DNA from 2 places in the Streptomyces sp. NPDC059142 genome. Region 2 is predicted to be linked to the other one. Evidence: riboswitches for the same ligand, from Rfam matches in the RefSeq annotation. Region 2 holds a riboswitch; the other holds the start of a gene.
The links. A riboswitch is a leader RNA that binds a small molecule or an ion and turns the genes downstream of it on or off. The one in region 2 is predicted to bind glycine.

Region 1: linked by a shared signal. The riboswitch ahead of gcvT (glycine cleavage system aminomethyltransferase GcvT) and the one ahead of gcvP (aminomethyl-transferring glycine dehydrogenase) in region 2 are both predicted to bind glycine.

What each region holds. Positions count from the first base shown of each region.
Region 1 is NZ_JBHZDA010000056.1:26,535-30,942, forward strand. Features, by position in the region: gene ACFXPK_RS20595 (enhanced serine sensitivity protein SseB C-terminal domain-containing protein) at 1-219, opposite strand, end outside; gene ACFXPK_RS20600 (enhanced serine sensitivity protein SseB) at 611-1,345, opposite strand; gene ACFXPK_RS20605 (AAA family ATPase) at 1,466-2,194, opposite strand; glycine riboswitch at 2,405-2,502, shown strand; gene gcvT (glycine cleavage system aminomethyltransferase GcvT) at 2,649-3,788, shown strand; gene gcvH (glycine cleavage system protein GcvH) at 3,967-4,344, shown strand; gene glyA (serine hydroxymethyltransferase) at 4,397-4,408, shown strand, end outside.
Region 2 is NZ_JBHZDA010000125.1:9,086-13,493, forward strand. Features, by position in the region: gene ACFXPK_RS29810 (DNA polymerase IV) at 1-1,495, shown strand, start outside; gene ACFXPK_RS29815 (PRC-barrel domain-containing protein) at 1,390-1,788, opposite strand; glycine riboswitch at 1,902-1,999, shown strand; gene gcvP (aminomethyl-transferring glycine dehydrogenase) at 2,184-4,408, shown strand, end outside.

The sequences.
Region 1 (4,408 bases), on a different contig from region 2:
CTGGGCGGAGGTGACGCAGGGCGCGTAGCCGAGCCCGTCGACCTCCATGTTGCCGTACTGGGCGTCGGGCGAACCGGCCTGACCGTGCCAGAGCAGCATCCAGACGCTGTCGTCGGCGAGGGCCTGGAGCAGTGCCTCGTACGCGTCGTACCGTCCCGGCGTCACCTGGCGCAGCATGTGCTCGACCTGCCCGGCCGCCGCGGTGCCTGACGCGCTCACTCTGGGTCCCGCCCCTCTTCGATCCACCATTCGTCCCGCTCCCCGGCGCCGCGCGGTGCGCCGGCCAGGCCATCAAACCAGCTTAGGCGGCTGGCCTGACACCGACTTGACGGCGGGTGCGCGTGCCGCATAGGCGGGAGGCGCGGTACGGCCGGTTCTCCACCGCGCGAGCCCCGTGTCCTTCCACCGCGTACGCCCCGTGAACCGTCCGGTGACCGGAGCGGCGACGCGCCCGCGACTACGGGTCATACCCGCCCCGGCCGGTCGTACCCCTCCGGTCAGGTCCCGGATGGGACACGGAGTGCGGTACGGAGCCGGCGGACGGGCCCGGCACCCGGTGCGGGGCGCCGGCCGCCGCCCCGCGCTTCCGGCCCCGCGCTTCCGGCTACGGCTACGCCCGTTCGTAGAAGGGCCTGACCTTCGCCAGCATCCACTCGCCGACCGGGTCCTGGGTCAGGTCGAGCAGGAGGAGGTTGACCGGCCAGGCCACCGGGACCCGGCCGAGCGCGCGGCCGAGCGCGTCCATCGGCGCGTTGCGGTCGGCGGCCTCCCAGGAGGAGAGCTGGACGCCGATGAAGAGGACCGGGGGCTCGCCCTCGACGCTGGCGAGCGCGCGGCGGGCGGTGGCCACCGTGCCCGTCGCCCCGAACTCGGCCGCGGCGGCGGAGAGGAAGTCGACCGGGTCCTCCTTCCAGTCCGGCTGGAAGAGCCGGACGCGGCCCCCGCTGGCCGGTCCGTCGAGCGGGGTGCGCCCCACCCGGCAGAGTTCGGCGACGGCGAGCGGCGGGAGGGGTACCCCGACCGCTCCGCCGGGGTTGATCGCGATGCCGAGCTGCGGCGGCAGTCCGCGGGCGAACTCGCGGGCGGGCGCGACGGTGAACGCCATGTGGTCGCCGACGCAACTGAGGAACTGCTGGTGCGAGCTGAAGACCGGGACGTACGGTGCGCCGTCGATCTCCACCGTCGGCAGGTCGAGCGCGGGGCTGTCGGGGCCGCCGCCGTTGGGCAGCGGCACCCAGATCTCGCTGCGTCCGAGCACCTCGACCAGCCGTCCGCCCGCCGCGTCGTTGCCGAGCGAGGCGGTGAGCACCTCTTCCAGCTCGTTGCCCGGCCATGCTGTGTTCACCACTGTGTACCTCTCCACCCCGTCCGCCCAGGACCCTGCGGCAGCACCCTAACGCCGCAGGCCGCGGGGTGCGCCGCCCGCGGTGGGTCACCGGGTGGGCGGTGACCGGGGGCGGCTCCGTCAATCGGTGTGCGGCTCGGTTAAGAAGGCGATGCGCTCCAGCGCGCCCGCCGCGTCCCGGTCCAGCAGCACGGCCGAGGCGCATCCGGCGGGGAGCCGGCCCGTCTCGGCGTCCGAGAGCAGCCGGCGGACCGCGCCGCGGTGGCGTGCGAAGGCGTATCCGGAGACGCCCCGGCCGCGCTCGCGCTGGCCCTCCCTGGCGGTCTCGGGCGCCACGTCCAGCAGGAGCAGATGCAGCCGGCGCCCGCGCGTACGGGCCTCCCGGGCGAGCCAGCGCCGTACCCAGGCCTGCGTACCGCAGTCGTGCACGACCAGGCTCGCTCCGGAGCCCAGCGCGCGCCGGAGCCCCGCGTAGTGCGCCGTTCGTACGAGGGGGCGGTAGACGGCGTACGGCAGCGCGGGCGGCATCAGCCGGGCCCAGCGGTCCCGCGCGTCCTGGGAGTCGATGCCGCCGCCCTGCGCGGCCCGCCGGATCAGCGTGGACTTGCCGCTGCCGGGCAGCCCGGAGACGACGACGAGGTCACCGGCGTCGAAGACGAGACCGTCCGGGCCCCCTCCGGGCCCCAGCCCCCGCAGATCGCGCACGGCGGGCGCGACGGGGACGGTCGCGGCGGGCGCGCCCACCGCCCCGGGGCCTCTCACCGCCGGGCCGTCCCCGACCGGTCTCACGCCCTGCTGTGCGGGCACACCCGCGGTCGTGGCGCACGCGCCGGACCCCTGCGAGATCATCGCCGTCCCCCTGTCAGCTCAGTCCGTGTCAGCTCAGTCCGTCTGGCCCATGACTCTTGCCCATGGAGTGTAAAGACTTGGTAATGTCCCGCAAGCTTCTCACCCGTACCCGCGCCGCGTCCGGTCATCCGCGCGACGGCGTGGTGACCGGCCGCCCCACTCCGCGGCGGCCCGTGCGATGATGTGCCCGCCAACTGCATACCGGCCGTTTGAATCCGCGCGGGAGAGTCCCGGTCACCGTGTGCGCCGGGCGCCGAAGGAGCAAGTTCCTCCCTTGAATCTCTCAGGCCCCGTACCGCGTGGATGAGGCAGATCTGAAAAGCGGGCCGCGTCGTCGCGGCTCCACCCAAGGTGCAAGTCATGCCCTCCATACGCGGGGTCGTGATGAACCTCTCAGGTTCCGATGACAGATGGGGAGGACCGTCCTCGCCGTCATGCCCTGGGAGCCACACCGATGAGCCATGTCCCCCCGAGCAGCACCCCGCGCCGTACCGCCCTCGACGCCACGCACCGCGCGCTGGGCGCGACCATGACCGACTTCGCCGGCTGGGACATGCCGCTGCGCTACGGCAGCGAGCGGGACGAGCACACCGCCGTCCGCACCCGCGCCGGGCTCTTCGACCTCTCCCACATGGGCGAGATCACCGTCACCGGACCGGACGCCGGACGCCTCCTGGACCACGCGCTCGTCGGCAACATCGGCGCCGTGGCCACCGGCCGGGCCCGCTACACGATGATCTGCCAGGAGGACGGCGGGATCCTGGACGACCTGATCGTCTATCGCCTCGGCGACGACACGTACATGGTCGTCGCCAACGCCTCCAACGCGCAGACGGTCCTGGACGCGCTGACCGCCCGCGCGACGGGGTTCGACGCCGCCGTACGGGACGACCGCGACGCGTACGCGCTGCTCGCCGTCCAGGGTCCGGAGTCCCCCGGCATCCTGAAGGCGCTGACCGACGCCGACCTGGACGGGCTCAAGTACTACGCGGGCCTGCCCGGCACCGTCGCCGGGGTCCCCGCCCTGATCGCGCGGACCGGCTACACCGGGGAGGACGGCTTCGAGCTCTTCGTGGAGCCCCGGCACGCGGAGGAGCTGTGGAAGGCGCTCACCGAGGCAGGCGCGGGGGTCGGGCTGGTGCCCTGCGGGCTCTCCTGCCGTGACACCCTCCGGCTGGAGGCGGGCATGCCGCTGTACGGGAACGAGCTGTCCACCGCGCTCACCCCGTTCGACGCGGGTCTCGGCCGGGTCGTGAAGTTCGACAAGACCTCGAACGGCGGCGCCTTCGTCGGCCGCGCGGCGCTGGAGGCCGCCGCCGAGCGCGCCGCGTCCGCCCCGCCGCGCAAGCTGGTCGGCCTGATCGCCGAGGGCCGCCGCGTCCCGCGCTCCGGATACCCGGTGGTCGCCGGCGGCGCGGTCGTGGGCGAGGTCACATCGGGCGCCCCGTCGCCGACGCTGGGCCGGCCGATCGCCATGGCGTACGTGGACGCCGCGTACGCCGCGCCCGGTACGGCGGGGGTGGGCGTGGACATCCGCGGTTCCCACGAGCCGTACGAGGTCGTGGCGCTGCCCTTCTACCAGCGCCGGAAGTGACCCGGACGCCGTCCGGCACCCCGGCGCTCCCGCCGCCCGTCCCATCCGTCCGTCCGTCGGTCGGTCGCGCGCCCGTCCCGGCGCCGTGCCGGTGCCCTCCAGGTGCCGCCCCGGCGCCGTCTCGGTCCGCAAGACAGCCGTTCCGCACCACTCCCCCGCGTACAGGAGAATTCAGCTCATGAGCAACCCCCAGCAGCTTCGCTACAGCAAGGAGCACGAGTGGCTGACGGCCGCCGAGAACGGTGTGTCGACGGTCGGTATCACGGAGTACGCGGCCAACGCCCTCGGCGATGTCGTGTACGCCCAGCTTCCGGAGGTCGGTGAGACGGTGACCGCGGGCGAGACCTGTGGAGAGCTGGAGTCCACCAAGTCCGTCAGCGACCTGTACGCCCCGGTGACCGGCGAGGTCACCGAGACCAACCAGGACGTCGTCGACGACCCCTCACTGGTGAACTCCGCGCCCTTCGAGGGCGGCTGGCTGTTCAAGGTACGCGTCACCGAGGAGCCGAAGGACCTGCTCACCGCGGACGAATACGCAGAGTTCTCCGGAAACTGACGTGACGCAGCTCACCCGGCCGACCCCGCATCAAGACACCCCAGGGACCGTGATGTCTTCGAAG
Region 2 (4,408 bases):
GAAGCCGAGTCTGCGCGGGAAACCGGTGGTCGTCGGCGGTCTGGGCCCGCGCGGCGTGGTCTCGACGGCGTCGTACGAGGCGCGACGGTTCGGGGTGCACTCGGCGATGCCGATGGCCCAGGCCAGACGCCTCGCGCCGAACGCGGCGTACCTCGTGCCGCGCTTCACGCTCTACCGCGCGGTCAGCGAGCAGGTGATGGGGCTGCTGCGCGGGCTGTCGCCGCTCGTGGAGCCGCTCAGCCTGGACGAGGCGTTCGTGGACCTGGAAGCGGGCGGCTCGGCCCATGACACGGCCTCGGCGCTCGCCGCGGGGGAGCGGCTGCGCCGGGACATCAAGGAGCTGACCGGGCTCAGCGGCTCGGTGGGGCTCGCCGGCTCCAAGATGCTCGCGAAGATCGGCTCCGAGCAGGCCAAGCCGGACGGGCTGGTCCTGATAGAGCCCGGCACGGAGCGCGAGCTGTTGGGACCCATGACGGTACGGACCCTCCCCGGGGTGGGGCCCACGACGGGCGAGCATCTGCGCCGGGCCGGGATGACGACGGTCTCTGACCTCGCCGAGGCGGGCGAGGACGAGCTGGTACGGCTGCTGGGCAGGGCGCACGGGACGTCGCTGTACCGGATGGCGCGGGGGCACGACGAGCGGCCGGTGGTGTCCGAGCGTGAGGCCAAGTCCGTGTCGGTCGAGGACACCTTCGACACCGACCTGCACGACCGGGTTCGGGTGCGTACGGAGGTGGACCGGCTCGCGGAGCGGTGCGTACGGCGGCTGCGGGACTCCGGGCACTCCGGGCGGACCGTGGTCCTCAAGGTGCGCAGGTACGACTTCTCCACGCTGACCCGCTCGGAGACGCTCAGAGGCCCCACGGACGACCCGGGAGTGGTGCGGGAGGCCGCCGGGCGCCTCCTGGAGTCCGTGGACACCACGGGCGGCGTGAGGCTGCTCGGGGTGGGGGTGACGGGGCTCGCCGACTTCACACAGGAGGATCTCTTCGCCCAGGCCGCCGCCCGCGAGCGGGAGGCGGCGGAGCACGCCGGTCCGGCCGACGGGGAGGGGCGGGACGCCGCCGCGGAGGGCGGCGCGGGGGAGGGGCACGCACCGCGGGAGGGGGCGTCGCCGGCGGCCGGGGCGGGGGCACCGCCCTTGACCGGGCCGTTCGGGGCGGTGGGGGCTTCCGAGCCGTCCGAGGAGCGCCGGTTCCCGGCCGGACACGATGTGCTCCATGCCGAGTTCGGCCCCGGCTGGGTGCAGGGCAGCGGGCTGCGGAGGGTCACCGTACGGTTCGAGGAGCCCGGGTCCACCCCCGGGTGGGTGCGGACGTTCTGGGCCGACGATCCCGATCTGGAACTCTCCGAGCCGCTGCCCCTGGTGCCCGGGACGGACGAGCCGCGTCAGTCGTCCTGGCCCGCCAGCCGACCGAAGTTCCGCTCGGAGTCCCGGTCCGAGAGGGCCGCGGGCCCCTCCGGCGGGTCCGGGGACGGGAGGGCGAGGCCGTAGTGGTGGTAGAGCTGGAGCTCCTGCTCGGGGGAGAGATGGCGGCCGACACCGAAATCGGGGGCGTCCTTGATCAGGGCTCGCTCGAACGGCACCCGCAGCCCCTCCGCCACCAGGGTGCTGGGGGCGAGGGGGACGAACGCGTCACGGCTGAAGAGCCCGGTGCGGACGGCGGCCCATTCGGGGATGCCGGTGGCGTCGTCGAGATAGACCTCGTCGACCGTGCCGAGCTTGCGCCCCTCACGGTCGAACGCCTTGCGTCCTATCAGGCTGCGCGGATCGATATCGGTCTCCACGGTCCCTCCAGCGGGTCGCGACTGCTCGTCACCCCTACAAAAGTGCAGAAACCGGGCGACGGCCACTCGAAAGTCGCCCGGAAGATCCCGCTGGTAGGCTGGCAAGCGGCTGCTGACCCCGTGCGGGAGAGTCCTCCGGTGAGCCCACCGGAGGCGCCGAAGGAGCAAATCCTCCCCGGAATCTCTCAGGCCCCCGTACCGCGCGGACGAGGTCACTCTGGAAAGCAGGGCGGACGCCGGACCCTACGGCAGCCGCTCTCACCGACGGTGAAAGCCGGACCGCCTTACGGCGGACCGGTGAAGCTCTCAGGTCGAGATGACAGAGGGGGAGGCCGTTCCGGGCACCCGCGTCTAGGTGCCCCCGCAGGTCGTGGCAGACCAGGAGGCCTCCGCATATGAACGCCCACCGCACCCCGCTCGCCCGCCTGGAGCGCGGCATCCCCTTCGAACAGCGTCATATCGGCCCCGACGCGGGGGCGCAGGCGAAGATGCTCGCGCAGGTCGGCTACGGCTCGCTCGACGAGCTGACCGCCGCCGCGGTGCCCGACGCGATCAAGAGCGCGGAGGCGCTGAACCTCCCCGACGCCCGTACCGAGGCCGAGGTCCTGGCCGAGCTGCGTGCGCTCGCCGACCGCAACCAGGTGCTCGCGCCGATGATCGGGCTGGGCTACTACGGCACCTTCACCCCGCCGGTGATCCTGCGCAACGTGATGGAGAACCCGGCCTGGTACACCGCGTACACGCCCTACCAGCCCGAGATCTCCCAGGGGCGGCTGGAGGCGCTGCTCAACTTCCAGACTGTCGTCGCCGAGCTGACCGGACTGCCGACCTCCGGCGCCTCGCTGCTGGACGAGTCCACGGCCGCCGCGGAGGCCATGGCGCTCTCCCGGCGCGTCGGCAAGGTCAAGGGCGGGGTCTTCCTGGTCGACGCCGACACCCTGCCCCAGACCATCGCCGTGATCCGCACCCGCGCCGAACCGACCGGTGTCGAGGTCGTCGTCGCCGACCTCGCCGAGGGCATCCCCGCCGAGGCCGCCGAGCGCGGCGTCTTCGGGGTGCTGCTCCCGTACCCGGGCGCCTCCGGGGCCGTACGGGACCTCCGGCCCGTGATCGAGCGGGCGCACGAGCTGGGCGCGGTCGTCACCGTCGCCGCCGATCTGCTCGCGCTGACGCTCCTCACCCCGCCCGGTGAGCTGGGCGCCGACATCGCCGTCGGCACGACCCAGCGCTTCGGCGTCCCCATGGGCTTCGGCGGACCGCACGCCGGCTACATGGCCGTGCGGGAGAAGTTCGCGCGCAGCCTCCCCGGGCGCCTCGTCGGGGTCTCCGTCGACGCCGACGGCCACAAGGCGTACCGGCTCGCGCTCCAGACCCGCGAGCAGCACATCCGCCGCGAGAAGGCCACCAGCAACATCTGCACCGCTCAGGTCCTCCTCGCCGTCATGGCCGGGATGTACGCGGTCTACCACGGCCCCGACGGGCTGCGCTCCATCGCGCTGCGCACCCACCGGTACGCGGCGGTGCTCGCCGCGGGGCTGCGCGCCGGGGGCGTCGAGACCGTGCACGGCGGCTACTTCGACACCCTCACCGTGCGCGTCCCGGGCCGGGCCGCCGAGATCGTCGCCGCCGCCCGCGAGGGCGGGGTCAACCTCCGCCAGGTCGACGCCGACCAGGTCTCCATGGCCTGCGACGAGACCACCGGCCGCGCACAGCTCGCCGCCGTGTGGACGGCGTTCGGTGTCCGGGGCGACGTCGACGCGCTGGACGCCGCCACCGAGGACGCGCTGCCCGGCGCGCTGCTGCGCACCGGCGACTTCCTGACGCACCCGGTCTTCCACGAGCACCGCTCCGAGACCGCGATGCTGCGCTACCTGCGCCGCCTGGCCGACCGTGACTACGCGCTGGACCGCGGCATGATCCCGCTCGGCTCCTGCACGATGAAGCTGAACGCGACCACCGAGATGGAGCCGGTCACCTGGCCCGAGTTCGGCGCGCTGCACCCCTTCGCGCCGGCCGAGCAGGCGCAGGGCTATCTGACGCTCATCCGTGAGCTGGAGGAGCGGCTCGCCGAGGTCACCGGGTACGACGCGGTCTCCCTCCAGCCCAACGCCGGATCGCAGGGCGAGCTGGCCGGGCTGCTCGCCGTACGGGCCTACCACCGGGCCAACGGCGAGACCGGGCGCACCGTCTGCCTCATCCCGTCCTCCGCGCACGGCACGAACGCGGCGAGCGCGGTCATGGCCGGGATGCGGGTCGTCGTCGTGAAGACCCGCGAGGACGGCGACGTCGACGTCGAGGACCTGCACGCCAAGATCGAGCAGTACGGTGCGGAGCTGTCCGTCCTGATGGTCACCTACCCGTCCACGCACGGGGTGTTCGAGGAGCACATCGGCGACATCTGCGCCGCGGTGCACGACGCGGGCGGTCAGGTGTACGTCGACGGCGCCAACCTGAACGCGCTGGTCGGGCTGGCGAAGCCGGGCCGGTTCGGCTCCGACGTCTCGCACCTCAACCTGCACAAGACCTTCTGCATCCCGCACGGCGGCGGCGGCCCCGGCGTCGGCCCCGTCGGCGTACGGGCGCACCTCGCCCCGTACCTGCCCAACCACCCGCTCCAGCC